2 regions of the Desulfoplanes sp. PS50 genome follow, and region 1 is predicted to be linked to the other one. Evidence: predicted binding sites of a transcription regulator. Region 1 holds the regulator's gene; the other holds the start of a gene.
The links. The regulator HrcA, encoded in region 1, represses chaperone genes, less so after heat shock. The targets are predictions, from matches to a motif close to TGTTAGCACTCNNNNNNNNNGAGTGCTAACA.
Positions count from the first base shown of each region.

Region 2: the regulator HrcA is predicted to act here: its motif matches at 3,863-3,893, upstream of groES (co-chaperone GroES).

Region 1 covers NZ_JBSPZA010000015.1:22,098-27,616, reverse strand. Annotated here, with positions in the region: gene dnaK (molecular chaperone DnaK) at 1-732, opposite strand, end outside; gene grpE (nucleotide exchange factor GrpE) at 946-1,524, opposite strand; gene hrcA (heat-inducible transcriptional repressor HrcA) at 1,676-2,707, opposite strand; gene rfbD (dTDP-4-dehydrorhamnose reductase) at 3,055-3,969, opposite strand; gene ACTVJH_RS08240 (DUF1844 domain-containing protein) at 3,989-4,360, opposite strand; gene ACTVJH_RS08235 (pyridoxal-phosphate-dependent aminotransferase family protein) at 4,611-5,519, opposite strand, start outside.
Region 2 covers NZ_JBSPZA010000003.1:59,463-64,981, forward strand. Annotated here, with positions in the region: gene ACTVJH_RS02305 (chemotaxis protein CheW) at 1-214, shown strand, start outside; gene ACTVJH_RS02310 (NAD(P)H-dependent flavin oxidoreductase) at 560-1,666, shown strand; gene groL (chaperonin GroEL) at 1,771-3,417, opposite strand; gene groES (co-chaperone GroES) at 3,532-3,822, opposite strand; gene serS (serine--tRNA ligase) at 4,252-5,519, shown strand, end outside.

The DNA.
Region 1 (5,519 bases):
GATGCCGTTGTCCTTTTTGAATTCGTCGACCAGATAGGAAATGATGATATCGTCGAAGTCTTCGCCGCCCAAAAAGGTGTCACCATTGGTGGAACGGACTTCAACCACATTGTCGCCGACTTCAAGGATGGAAACATCAAAGGTGCCACCGCCCAGATCAAAAACAGCGATCTTTTCATTGGACTTTTTCTCGGCACCATAGGCCAGGGATGCGGCGGTGGGCTCGTTGATGATCCGTTTGACCTCAAGGCCGGCGATACGTCCGGCATCCTTGGTTGCCTGCCGCTGGCTGTCATTGAAATATGCGGGAACAGTGATGACTGCTTCACTGACTGTTTCACCCAGATAGGTTTCGGCATCCTTTTTGAGTTTCTGCAGGATGATGGCCGATATTTCCGCTGGACTGTATTTCTTGTCGTTGACCTGCACATAGGCGTCGCCATTGGGGCCGGCAACGATTTTGTAGGGGCTTTTCTTGGCCCAGGCCTGAATCTGAGGCTCGTCGAATTTTCTGCCCATGAGCCGCTTGACAGCGAAAATGGTCTTTTCCGGGTTGGTGACGGCCTGGCGCTTGGCAATCTCGCCCACGAGCCGTTCCTTGTCGGTAAAGGCTACCAGGGAAGGGGTTGTGCGACCGCCTTCAGGGTTGGTAATGCATTTTGCGTCTTTGCCTTCCATGACATAGACGCAGCTGTTGGTTGTTCCGAGATCTATTCCGATAATCTTACCCATGCTGTCCTCCTGAAAAATGAATGGTATCGAAAAATGTTTCCAAAGGGTTTTGGTTGAAAAATAATATATTGTTGGTGGTTCGTCCCGAATACCTGCCTTGGCGATAACCTCATCCAAAGGGGAGTTATTCGGTTTCGGAGTAAATCATAATGCGCCAAGTGATGTTGTAAAGGGCAAGGTGCGCAAAAAGGCTGAATATGTCGTTTCAGAAGATCAATCTGCTTCAGGGTCACAGTGCTTGCTGACAACGACCTTGGCAGGGCGGATCAGCCTGTCATGGAGTTTGTATCCGGTTTGCACCACCTGACTGACGCACCCTGCTTCCATGGACGGATCGGGTACCTGGGAGATGGCCTCGTGAAAGGCCGGATCAAAAGGCGTACCGACATGGTCCCTGCCGATGATGGCCAGACCGTTTTTTTGCAAGGTATCCTTGAAGATGCTCAAGGTCATTTCCACGCCCTGAACGAGATTTTTGCAGGCTTCTTCCTTCTGGCCGTGCTGCAGGGCGAGTTCGAGATTGTCCAGTACCGGGAGTATGCTCTCGATGATTCCGCTCGTGGCGAATTTACAAAATTCTTCCTTTTCCCGCACGAGCCGTTTCTTGAGATTCTCTGCATCCGCAAGGATGCGTAAGGACTCCTGTTTCTGGTCTTCGAGCTCGGCACATACCCGGGCGTATTCCTCTTCCAGGGGGAGATCCTGGGCGCCTTCCACTTCCCCGGCCTCTTCTTCCTGCTTTTCCGGGTTCTGTTCGCTGGCTGGAGGATTTTGTTGTTTCTTTTGTTTCATCTGATCGTCTCCTTGGGTGACCGGCCTGACAAGGACGTAAGCATGCGGGCCAGTACGTGGGTAATGGCTGAAAAAACGCATGGCAGTAACTTCTTACCCATGCGTACGCTGTGTAATCCCATATTCGATGTGGTTCGTCGCCCTGAAAGGGCTAGAATCGTGATTGAAGCATCTGACTAAGTACTTGGGCGGTAAAGTCAACCATGGGAATGATTTTTGCGTAGTTCATGCGCACCGGGCCGATGACGCTGATCATTCCGGCTGTCTGTTCGGAAATGGTGTATGGGCAGGATACCAGACAACAGTATTCCAGATCGTTCCAGGATTTTTCCTGTCCAATGACGATCCGCGAATCCCGCTCGTCAAAGATGGTGTCAACGAGTTCCAGAAGTCTGGAGCGTTCTTCCAGAAGTCTGAATATATCGCGCATCGCCTCGATGTCGGCGAAGTCGGGCTGGGTAAGGAGGTTGCTCGCGCCTTCCACGAAAATCTCTCGCTGAGAGCCTGTAGAGCAGGTTTTATCGGCAAGATCCAGGGCGCGCTGATACAGGGCGTCAAAAACCTGTTGGGCCGCCTGCATCTGGGCGCGGATTTTTTCCCGGACCGTGTGCAGGGGTTGCCCCTGAAAATGGCTGTTGAGATAATTGGCGTACTTGATCAGGTCGTCCGAGGTGATTTTTACGTCCACATCGATAATCTTGTTCTGAACGATGCCTCCCTGGAGAACGAGAATGGACATGATCTTGCCCGGAGTCAGGAGAACGAAATCGATGTGCTTCCATTGGACATGCCCCTGGCTGGGACCAAGGACGAGACAGGCCTGCTGGGAAATGGAGGAGAGAACCCGCGAGGTGTTTCTGAAAATGTCGGAAGGATCTGAACCCACGTGGCCAAGATGGTCGGAAATGGCGTCCATCTCATGTCCGGACAGGGGGGGGATTTGGAGGATGGTGTCCAAAAAGTGGCGCAATCCCTTAATGGTCGGAATACGGCCTGCCGAGGTATGCGGTTGGTCAAGCAGTTCCTTGTCTGCCAGGTCGGCCATGGTGTTTCGGATACTGGCCGGACTGAGCTTGCTTCGCGATTTTTTGGCCACGATACGAGAACCCACAGGTTTTGCTGTGGCTATGTATTCCTCGACAATAATTGTCAGGACATCGATTTCACGAGGAGAAAGTTCCATGATTGACCTGTTTTTGGCACTCTCTAAGATTGAGTGCCAAAAATACGCATTCATGACTGTACTGTCAAGGCAGGGTCGGATTCTGACAGGGCTTATTTGTTTGCATGGCTGGTTTGCCCCGTTTTGGACGGCTTGAAACTCCCTCGCCGGCCTCGTACCACCAAGCCGTTGACCAGGAAAGTCGTGAAATTCTCACCAGGTGCCTGGCAACGGCTTGGTGAACGATGCCTGGCTCGGTCAGACAGTCAAGCCGCCCAAAACGGGGCAAACCAGCCATGATATTTCGGATGATTGGACGAGAACAGCTTTGCCCTGCTGTTCTGGAGCATTTTTTGGGGGTGTCAGGATTATACGTCAGCAGAAGGGGGGGTGCGATCCCATTCAAAGAGATAGGCCCGCAGTGCCTGAATCCAGGGGCGCGGGGTCAATCCGGTTCGCCGGGTGAAGGCCGAGCAGTCCAGAACCGAGTAGGCGGGACGCGTGGCCTTTTGGGGAAAATCCGCTGAGGAGATAGGCTGTGCGTGAGAGGGGACGCCACTACAGGAAATGGCCTCGGCTGCGAATTCGCACCAGGAGGCATGGCCTGTGTTGGTGAGATGGAAGATGCCCGTAGCCTCTGCCTGGATCAGGGCCATGGTGTAGGTGGCAAGATCCAGGGTGTAGGTTGGACAACCGACCTGGTCGTGGACAATATTGAGTGTGGGACGCGTTTGCGCCAGGGTCAGAATCTTGTCCACGAAATTGGTTTTGTGGGGGCCAAAGAGCCATGCCGTGCGGATGATCAAGGTTTTTTCCCACCCCAGGGCCGTGATCCCCTGTTCGCCTTCCAGCTTGCTTTTTCCGTAAACAGAGAGGGGATTGGGTTCGTCGTCAGGAAGATAGGGGGAGGATTTTTTGCCGTCGAATACAAAATCCGTGCTGTAATGAATGAAAAAAAGATCAAAGGCCTTGGCCGTGCGTGCCAGGATCACCGGCAGGCTTTTGTTCAGCCTCATGGCCTCCTTTTGCTCTTCTTCGGCCAAATCCACCTGGGTGTACGCAATGGTATTGAAGATATGCGTTGGGTGGTGATGTTCGATGTATTCCTCGAGGTTGGCCTGCACAAAGACGTCCAGATCCTTACGGCCGGGGCAGAGAATATCCCAGCCCTGTTCCTCGAGGACCTGGGCCAGGGCCTGACCCAGGAGTCCGGTTTTCCCACCAAGGACCAATGCCTTTTTCGGCCTCTTCTGAACCTGTTCCAAGCGGTTGGTGTGTGTCATGGCAACGTGTCTGTTCTGGCTAGGATTTACGCTGAACGAATTTGACCCGGAGTTCAAACAGGAGATCCCGAATGAGCCGCTCCTCTTCACATGTCAGATTTCCCTTGGTCTTTTCCTGAATCATGCCCAGGATGTCGATGGTCTGTTTGGCCAGTGGGATGTTCACTGCAGCCTGTCCGGTTTGGAGGTCCGGGATTTCTCCCAGGTGGACAAGCACCGTGGAGCTCAACGACATGACAAAGGTGGAAAAGTCGAGTTTGGGCATCTGCCCGGAGTCTGCAGCCCTGGCTGTCTGGCGGTATTCGCGCGCAATCTTTTCTTCGGCTTCTTGACGCTGCTCGGCCTCGGCCGGTGATTCGTGCTCCCGGCAGGGATCATTGTGTTCGGACATTACCGTTCTCCTTGAGCTGGATCGTTTCCGCAAAGGGCGGATCAGCTGGTCTGCCTCCAGGCTCTGTCATTACAAAAGAGCAGATGTTCACCTGGAACAAGAAAACCAGGGATCAGGGAAAAAGGGGGTACAGGATTATGGGCAGAGGCCGGGTAACCCTGCAACCCTGCCACGAAGAAGCACACTTCCCTCAATCCCGAGGCAGGTAGCTGAATGGTTTCAAAAATAAAAGATTGGTTGGTATGATTGTCTATGCCGGGAGGACTTCCGTGAGTGCCGTTTCGTAGGCCTTCATGGCCTGTTCCAGGTAATCCCGGCATCCGGAATAGCCGCCGCAGGCCACATAGGATTCACGCAAGGCGTAAAGACCCGCCAAAAGATCGCTCCAGTCCACATGTCCCATATGTCCGAGGCGGATCATTGTGCCCTTCATGTCTCCCTGGCCGCCTGCTGCCACCACGCCGTATTCACGAACCATGGTTTCCAGGACCTTGGATGCGTCAATGCCCGGGGGCATGAGCAAAGAGGTCAACCCCCAGGTGAAGCGTTCAAGGGCCAGAAGTTCCAACCCCATGGCCGAGATTCCGGCCCGGGCCATCATGGTCAGGGCCCACTGCTTATGATAGATCTCGTCCAGCTTGTCGCCTCTGAAGTGTTCCAGACTCTGGGCCAGGCCGACCAAAAGTCCGATTCCCGGGGTGAACAGGGTCTGTTGATTCTCTACTTTTTCTCGTTCCTTGAACAGGTTGAAATAAAAATTTTTCGGTTTGACCTTTTCCACCCGTTCCCAGGCCCGTTCGGACAGGGAGATAAACGCAAGTCCCGGAGGGAGCATGAGTCCCTTTTGGGAACCGGTGAGCAGACAATCGATGCCCCACGTGTCCATGGGGCAGGGAGACACCCCCACGGCAGAAATGCCGTCCACCACCAGCAAGACATCCCGTTTTCGGGTCTGTTCTCCGATTTCCCGGATCGGATGGAGTACTCCGGTAGATGTTTCCGATGCCTGGACAAGAACGCCGTTGATGGCCGGCCAGCGGTCCAGACTGTTCAATACGTCGATGACCTTGGCGGTTTCCCCCCAGGTTACCGGGAGGATAATCATTTCCAGTCCGTGTGCGGCAGCGATATCCGACCAGCGCTCCCCGAACTTGCCGCC
Region 2 (5,519 bases), on a different contig from region 1:
GCCCACCATCGACGGTCTGAACCTGACCAAAAGGATCAAATCCGATCCCGTGCTCAAACATCTTCCGGTCCTTCTCTTCTCATCTCTGATCACCGAACGGCTCCGTCACAAGGGCGAAGCCGTCGGGGCCGATGACCAGATTTCAAAACCCGAGATCCAGCAGCTGGCCATGCGTGCCGAACAGCTGATTATCGACTATCAGCAGCGAACCTGAACACCCTTACAACATATGGAACATGGGTATCCAGACCCGGCAGTGAAGACAGGCTGGATACCCAGCTGTCCAGCCCTGCGACAGTTTTCACCCGCACATCCCTGCTCCGGGCTCCGGTTCAGGAATCCAGATCCTTTTAGCAACAATTCCAATATATTCAGTACAGACACCCCGCTCCATCCAGCTGTTTGACCTACCCGGTTCTTTCGCGTATTTATTTATGTTATTTAAATACCTATTCAGCATGTTTTACTGGATATTCTTAATTTTCCCCAGTAGGTAAAAAACATATTGAGCAAGCACTTAAAAAATCGGAACGAGCAGTTCCGACCAAGGAGTCACCACATGTCACTGTTTCCAGAACTCAAAATCGGCGACCTGGTCGCCAAAATCCCCATTATCCAGGGCGGTATGGGGGTTGGAATTTCCCTGTCAGGACTTGCCTCGGCCGTGGCCAAGGAAGGCGGTATCGGGGTCATTGCCTCGGCCATGATCGGAATGTGCGAAAAGGATATCGGATCCGATTATCGCCAGGCCAATATCCGGGCGCTGGCCACTGAAATCCGTAAAGCCCGGGAAAAGACATCGGGAATTATCGGGGTCAACATCATGGTCGCTCTGAACAATTTCGGCGACATGGTCACCACGGCGATCAGGGAAAAGGCGGACCTCATCATTTCCGGGGCGGGTCTTCCCCTGGACCTTCCCAAGTATCTTCCCGAGGGCGCCAAGACCAAACTGGTCCCCATTGTTTCCTCGGGCCGGGCGGCCAAGATCATCTGCAAAAAATGGCTCTCCCGTTTCAAATATTTACCCGACGCCATTGTTGTCGAAGGACCCAAGGCCGGTGGACATCTGGGGTATAAGCTCGAAGAAATCGATGACCCGGCCTACAGCCTGGAAAATACGGTTCCCGACGTCGTCAAGGCCGTCGCCCCCTTCAACACCCCTGAGAAACAGATTCCGGTCATTGCCGCAGGTGGTGTGTATGACGGAGCAGACATCCTCAAGTTTCTCAGACTCGGAGCCTCTGGCGTTCAGATGGGCACCCGGTTCGTGGCCACCCACGAATGTGATGCGGACCTGGCTTTCAAGCAGGCCATGGTCGATGCGGGAGAAGATGATCTTGAAATCATCAAGAGCCCCGTGGGCATGCCCGGAAGAGCCATCAAGAATTCCTTTTTGGAAGACGTCAAAAACGGGATGCGCAAACCCTTTAAATGTCCTTTCCACTGCATTCTCACCTGTGATCACACTAAAAGCCCCTATTGCATTGCCATGGCCCTGGTGAACGCAAAAAAAGGACTGCTCAAACACGGTTTTGCCTTTGCCGGGTCCAATGCCCCCCGGGTCAAAAATATCATTTCCGTACATGAGTTGTTCGAAAACCTGAAACTCGAATTCCAGGAGGCCCTGAAAAACTCCCCAGGTTGTCTAACTGCAGCTTCGTAGTTGTGAGAGACCAGGTATCTCAACCCAATGATACAAAATACAAAAAGCCGGCCCCAGATTCTGGGACCGGCTTTTTGTATTGAGCGTGAATCGGCGGAGCTGTCTTACATCATGCCGCCCATGCCACCCATGCCGCCCATGCCACCGGGCATTGCAGGCATGTCGCCCTTTTCCTCGGGCTTCTCGGCAATGGCTGCCTCTGTGGTCAGGAGCAGGGAAGCCACGGAAGCAGCGTTCTGAAGCGCTGTCCTGGTGACCTTTTTGGGATCGATAACCCCAACCTTGACCAGATCTTCAAATTCGCCCGTGGCGGCGTTGAAACCGAAGTCGTCCTTGCCTTCGCGAACGCTATTGACAATCACGGCGCCTTCAAAACCGGCGTTGAGACAAATCTGGCGGATGGGAGATTCCAGAGCGCGGCGAACAACCTCGACACCGGCGGTCTCGTCATCGTCGGCGGCCTTGACACCGTCGAGTACCTTCTGGGCACGAATCAGGGCGACACCACCACCGGGAACGATACCCTCTTCCACAGCAGCGCGGGTTGCGTTCAGGGCGTCTTCGACACGAGCCTTCTTTTCCTTCATCTCGGTTTCAGTGGCTGCACCGACATTGATCACGGCAACACCACCGACGATCTTTGCCAGACGTTCCTGGAGCTTTTCGCGGTCGTAATCGGAAGTGGTGTCCTCGATCTCGTTGCGAATCTGCTTGACCCGGGCCTTGATGTCCTCAGCCTTGCCGGCACCGTCGACAATGGTGGAGGTTTCCTTGTCAATGACCACACGCTTGGCACTACCAAGATCACTCAGGGTGATGTTTTCCAGCTTGATGCCCAGATCATCAGAAACGACCTGGCCGCCGGTGAGCACGGCAATGTCCTGGAGCATGGCCTTTCTTCTCTCACCAAATCCCGGAGCCTTGATGGCCACGACATTCAGGGTGCCACGCAATTTGTTCACGACCAGGGTGGCCAGGGCTTCGCCTTCGATGTCTTCGCCAATGATGACCAGAGGCTTGCTCATCTTGGCAACCTGCTCCAGAACGGGCAGAAGTTCCTTCATGCTGGAAATCTTCTTCTCGTTGATCAGAATCAGAGGCTCTTCCATCTCGCAGACCATCTTGTCCGGATTGGTCACGAAATAGGGAGACAGGTAACCGCGGTCGAACTGCATGCCCTCGACAACGTCCAGGGTGGTGTCAAAACCCTTGGCTTCTTCAACGGTGATGACCCCTTCCTTGCCGACCTTGTCCATGGCCTCGGCAATGATGTTGCCGATGGTGGCGTCATTATTGGCGGAAATGGTACCAACCTGGGCGATTTCCTTGGGGTCGCGGGTCGGCTTGGCAACCTTGTCCAGCTCGGCAACGACGCTTTCAACGGCCTTGTCGATACCGCGCTTGATGGACATGGGATTACGACCTGCAGCAACCAGCTTGACGCCTTCCTTGAAGATGGACTGGGCCAGAATCGTGGCGGTGGTGGTACCGTCACCAGCGACATCAGAGGTCTTGGAAGCGACTTCCTTGACCAGCTGTGCGCCCATGTTCTCGAACTTGTCTTCCAGCTCGATTTCCTTGGCAACGGTTACGCCATCCTTGGTGATGATGGGAGCGCCAAAGGACTTCTCGATGACTACGTTACGACCCTTGGGGCCGAGGGTGACCTTTACGGCATCGGCCAACTGATCAAGACCAAGCTTGAGACTCTCTCTGGCCTTTTCGTCAAATTTGATGATTTTGGAAGCCATTGTATGTATCTCCTTTGTTGCAATCGAAGTGATAAACTAACTATGAAACAGATGTTCCCATACCTTTGTTCAGCGGTACAGGGGCGACCATTTGTTGCTGTTGGTATCTCGGGCCTATGCCTCGATAACAGCCAGGATGTCGTCTTCACGCATGATCAAGAGTTCTTCGCCCTCGATCTTGATTTCAGTGCCGGCATACTTGTTGAAGATGACCTCATCCCCTTCCTTGACGCCCATGGGGATAGTCTTGCCATCGTCAGCCGTCTTGCCGGGACCGGCGGCCGTGACCTTGCCCTTGATGGGTTTTTCCTTGGCACTGTCCGGGATGATGATGCCACCCTTGGTTACTTCTTCTTCCTCTACCCGTTTTACCAGGATACGGTCGTGAAGTGGTCTGAGTTTCATTGTTTGTTCCTCCAATAGTAGGTTGATTGATAACGAGGTTTGTTAGCACTCGACAAAATCAAGTGCTAACAGAGACGGATTGTAAGCATCGCAAAAGAAATTACAAGGACGATTTGAAAAGATTTTTAGATCTTTCAACGTCACCAAGACCTGTTTACAGGGATCAACAAATTATTGCTAACTATTTTTCGAAAAAACTAAAAAAAGCTCCTTTTTTCTCTTTTTTTTGAACACGGTCCATCCCATCCGACTTTTATTTTTATTTTGACAAAACCGCCATACTTGGGCACGTGAAGACGTTTTGTTGCAGCCGTTGATCCTCCATGATTCCGCCATCGCTCTCCCTTTTGTCTGACAAAATTCGTGCTGCCACAACGTAAACCACGTCTTTTCCCGATATAATGTCCTATCAGTCAGGAGTTATCGTTCATGTTCGACGTAAAATTTGTCCGCGGCCATGTTGACCAAATTACCGAGGCCCTGAATAAAAGGCGCGCCTCCATTGACCTGGCATCCTTTCTCGAAACAGATGCCAGACGCAGGCAACTGCTCGGCGAAGTTGAAGAACTCAAGAGCCGAAGAAACAAGGCCTCTGGGGAAGTCGCCAGGAAAAAACGAAACAAGGAAGATGCCTCGGGACTTCTTGCAGAGCTCTCCGAACTTTCGACCCGGATCAAGGTACTCGACGAGGAACTCAAGGAGGTGGATGGAGCGACCACGGCATTTTTGCTGACCCTTCCCAACATCCCTCACGAGGATGTACCCGTGGGCAGGGACGAAAACGAAAATCGGGAAGAAAAGACCTGGGGTGAGAAACCCGGCTTCTCTTTCACCCCCAGGGAGCATTGGGAAATCGGCACCAATCTCGGCGGGTTGGATTTTCCCCGGGCCGCCAAAATAACGGGCAGCAGGTTTGTCGTCCTCAAAGATTGGGCCGCACGCATGGAACGGGCCCTGACGAGCTTCATGATCGATGTGCATACCCAGGAGCATGGGTATACCGAGATCATGCCCCCGGCGATCATCAACAAAGATTCCCTGCTTGGTACCGGTCAGCTGCCAAAATTCGCTGAAGACCTGTTCAAACTGGAAAACAGCGATTATTATCTTATTCCCACGGCCGAAGTTCCACTGACCAATCTTTTTCGGAATGAAATCCTTGATGAGGCAGATCTCCCCACAGCTCTGACCGCATTTACCCCCTGCTTCCGATCAGAGGCCGGCTCCTACGGCAAGGACACCAAGGGCATCATCCGCCAGCACCAGTTTGACAAGGTGGAGATGGTCAGAATAGCCCATCCGGATCATTCCTATGAAGAATTGGAGCTCCTCCTCTCCCATGCCGAAGCCATCCTCCAGAAACTCGGTCTCCATTATCGGGTGGTTACCCTGTGTACCGGCGATCTGGGATTCTCCGCGGCCAAAACCTATGATATAGAGGTATGGCTCCCGGGTCAGGACACATACAGGGAAATTTCATCCTGCTCCAATTGTGAGGATTTTCAGGCCCGAAGGGCTAATATCCGGTTCAAGGCCAAGGGGAGCAAAAAAAACCGTTTCGTGCATACATTAAACGGTTCCGGTCTGGCCGTCGGACGGACCATGGTGGCCATTCTCGAGAACTATCAACAGGAAGACGGTTCCGTCGTCATCCCGGACATTCTCCGCCCGTACATGGGCGGCATCGATGTCATCTA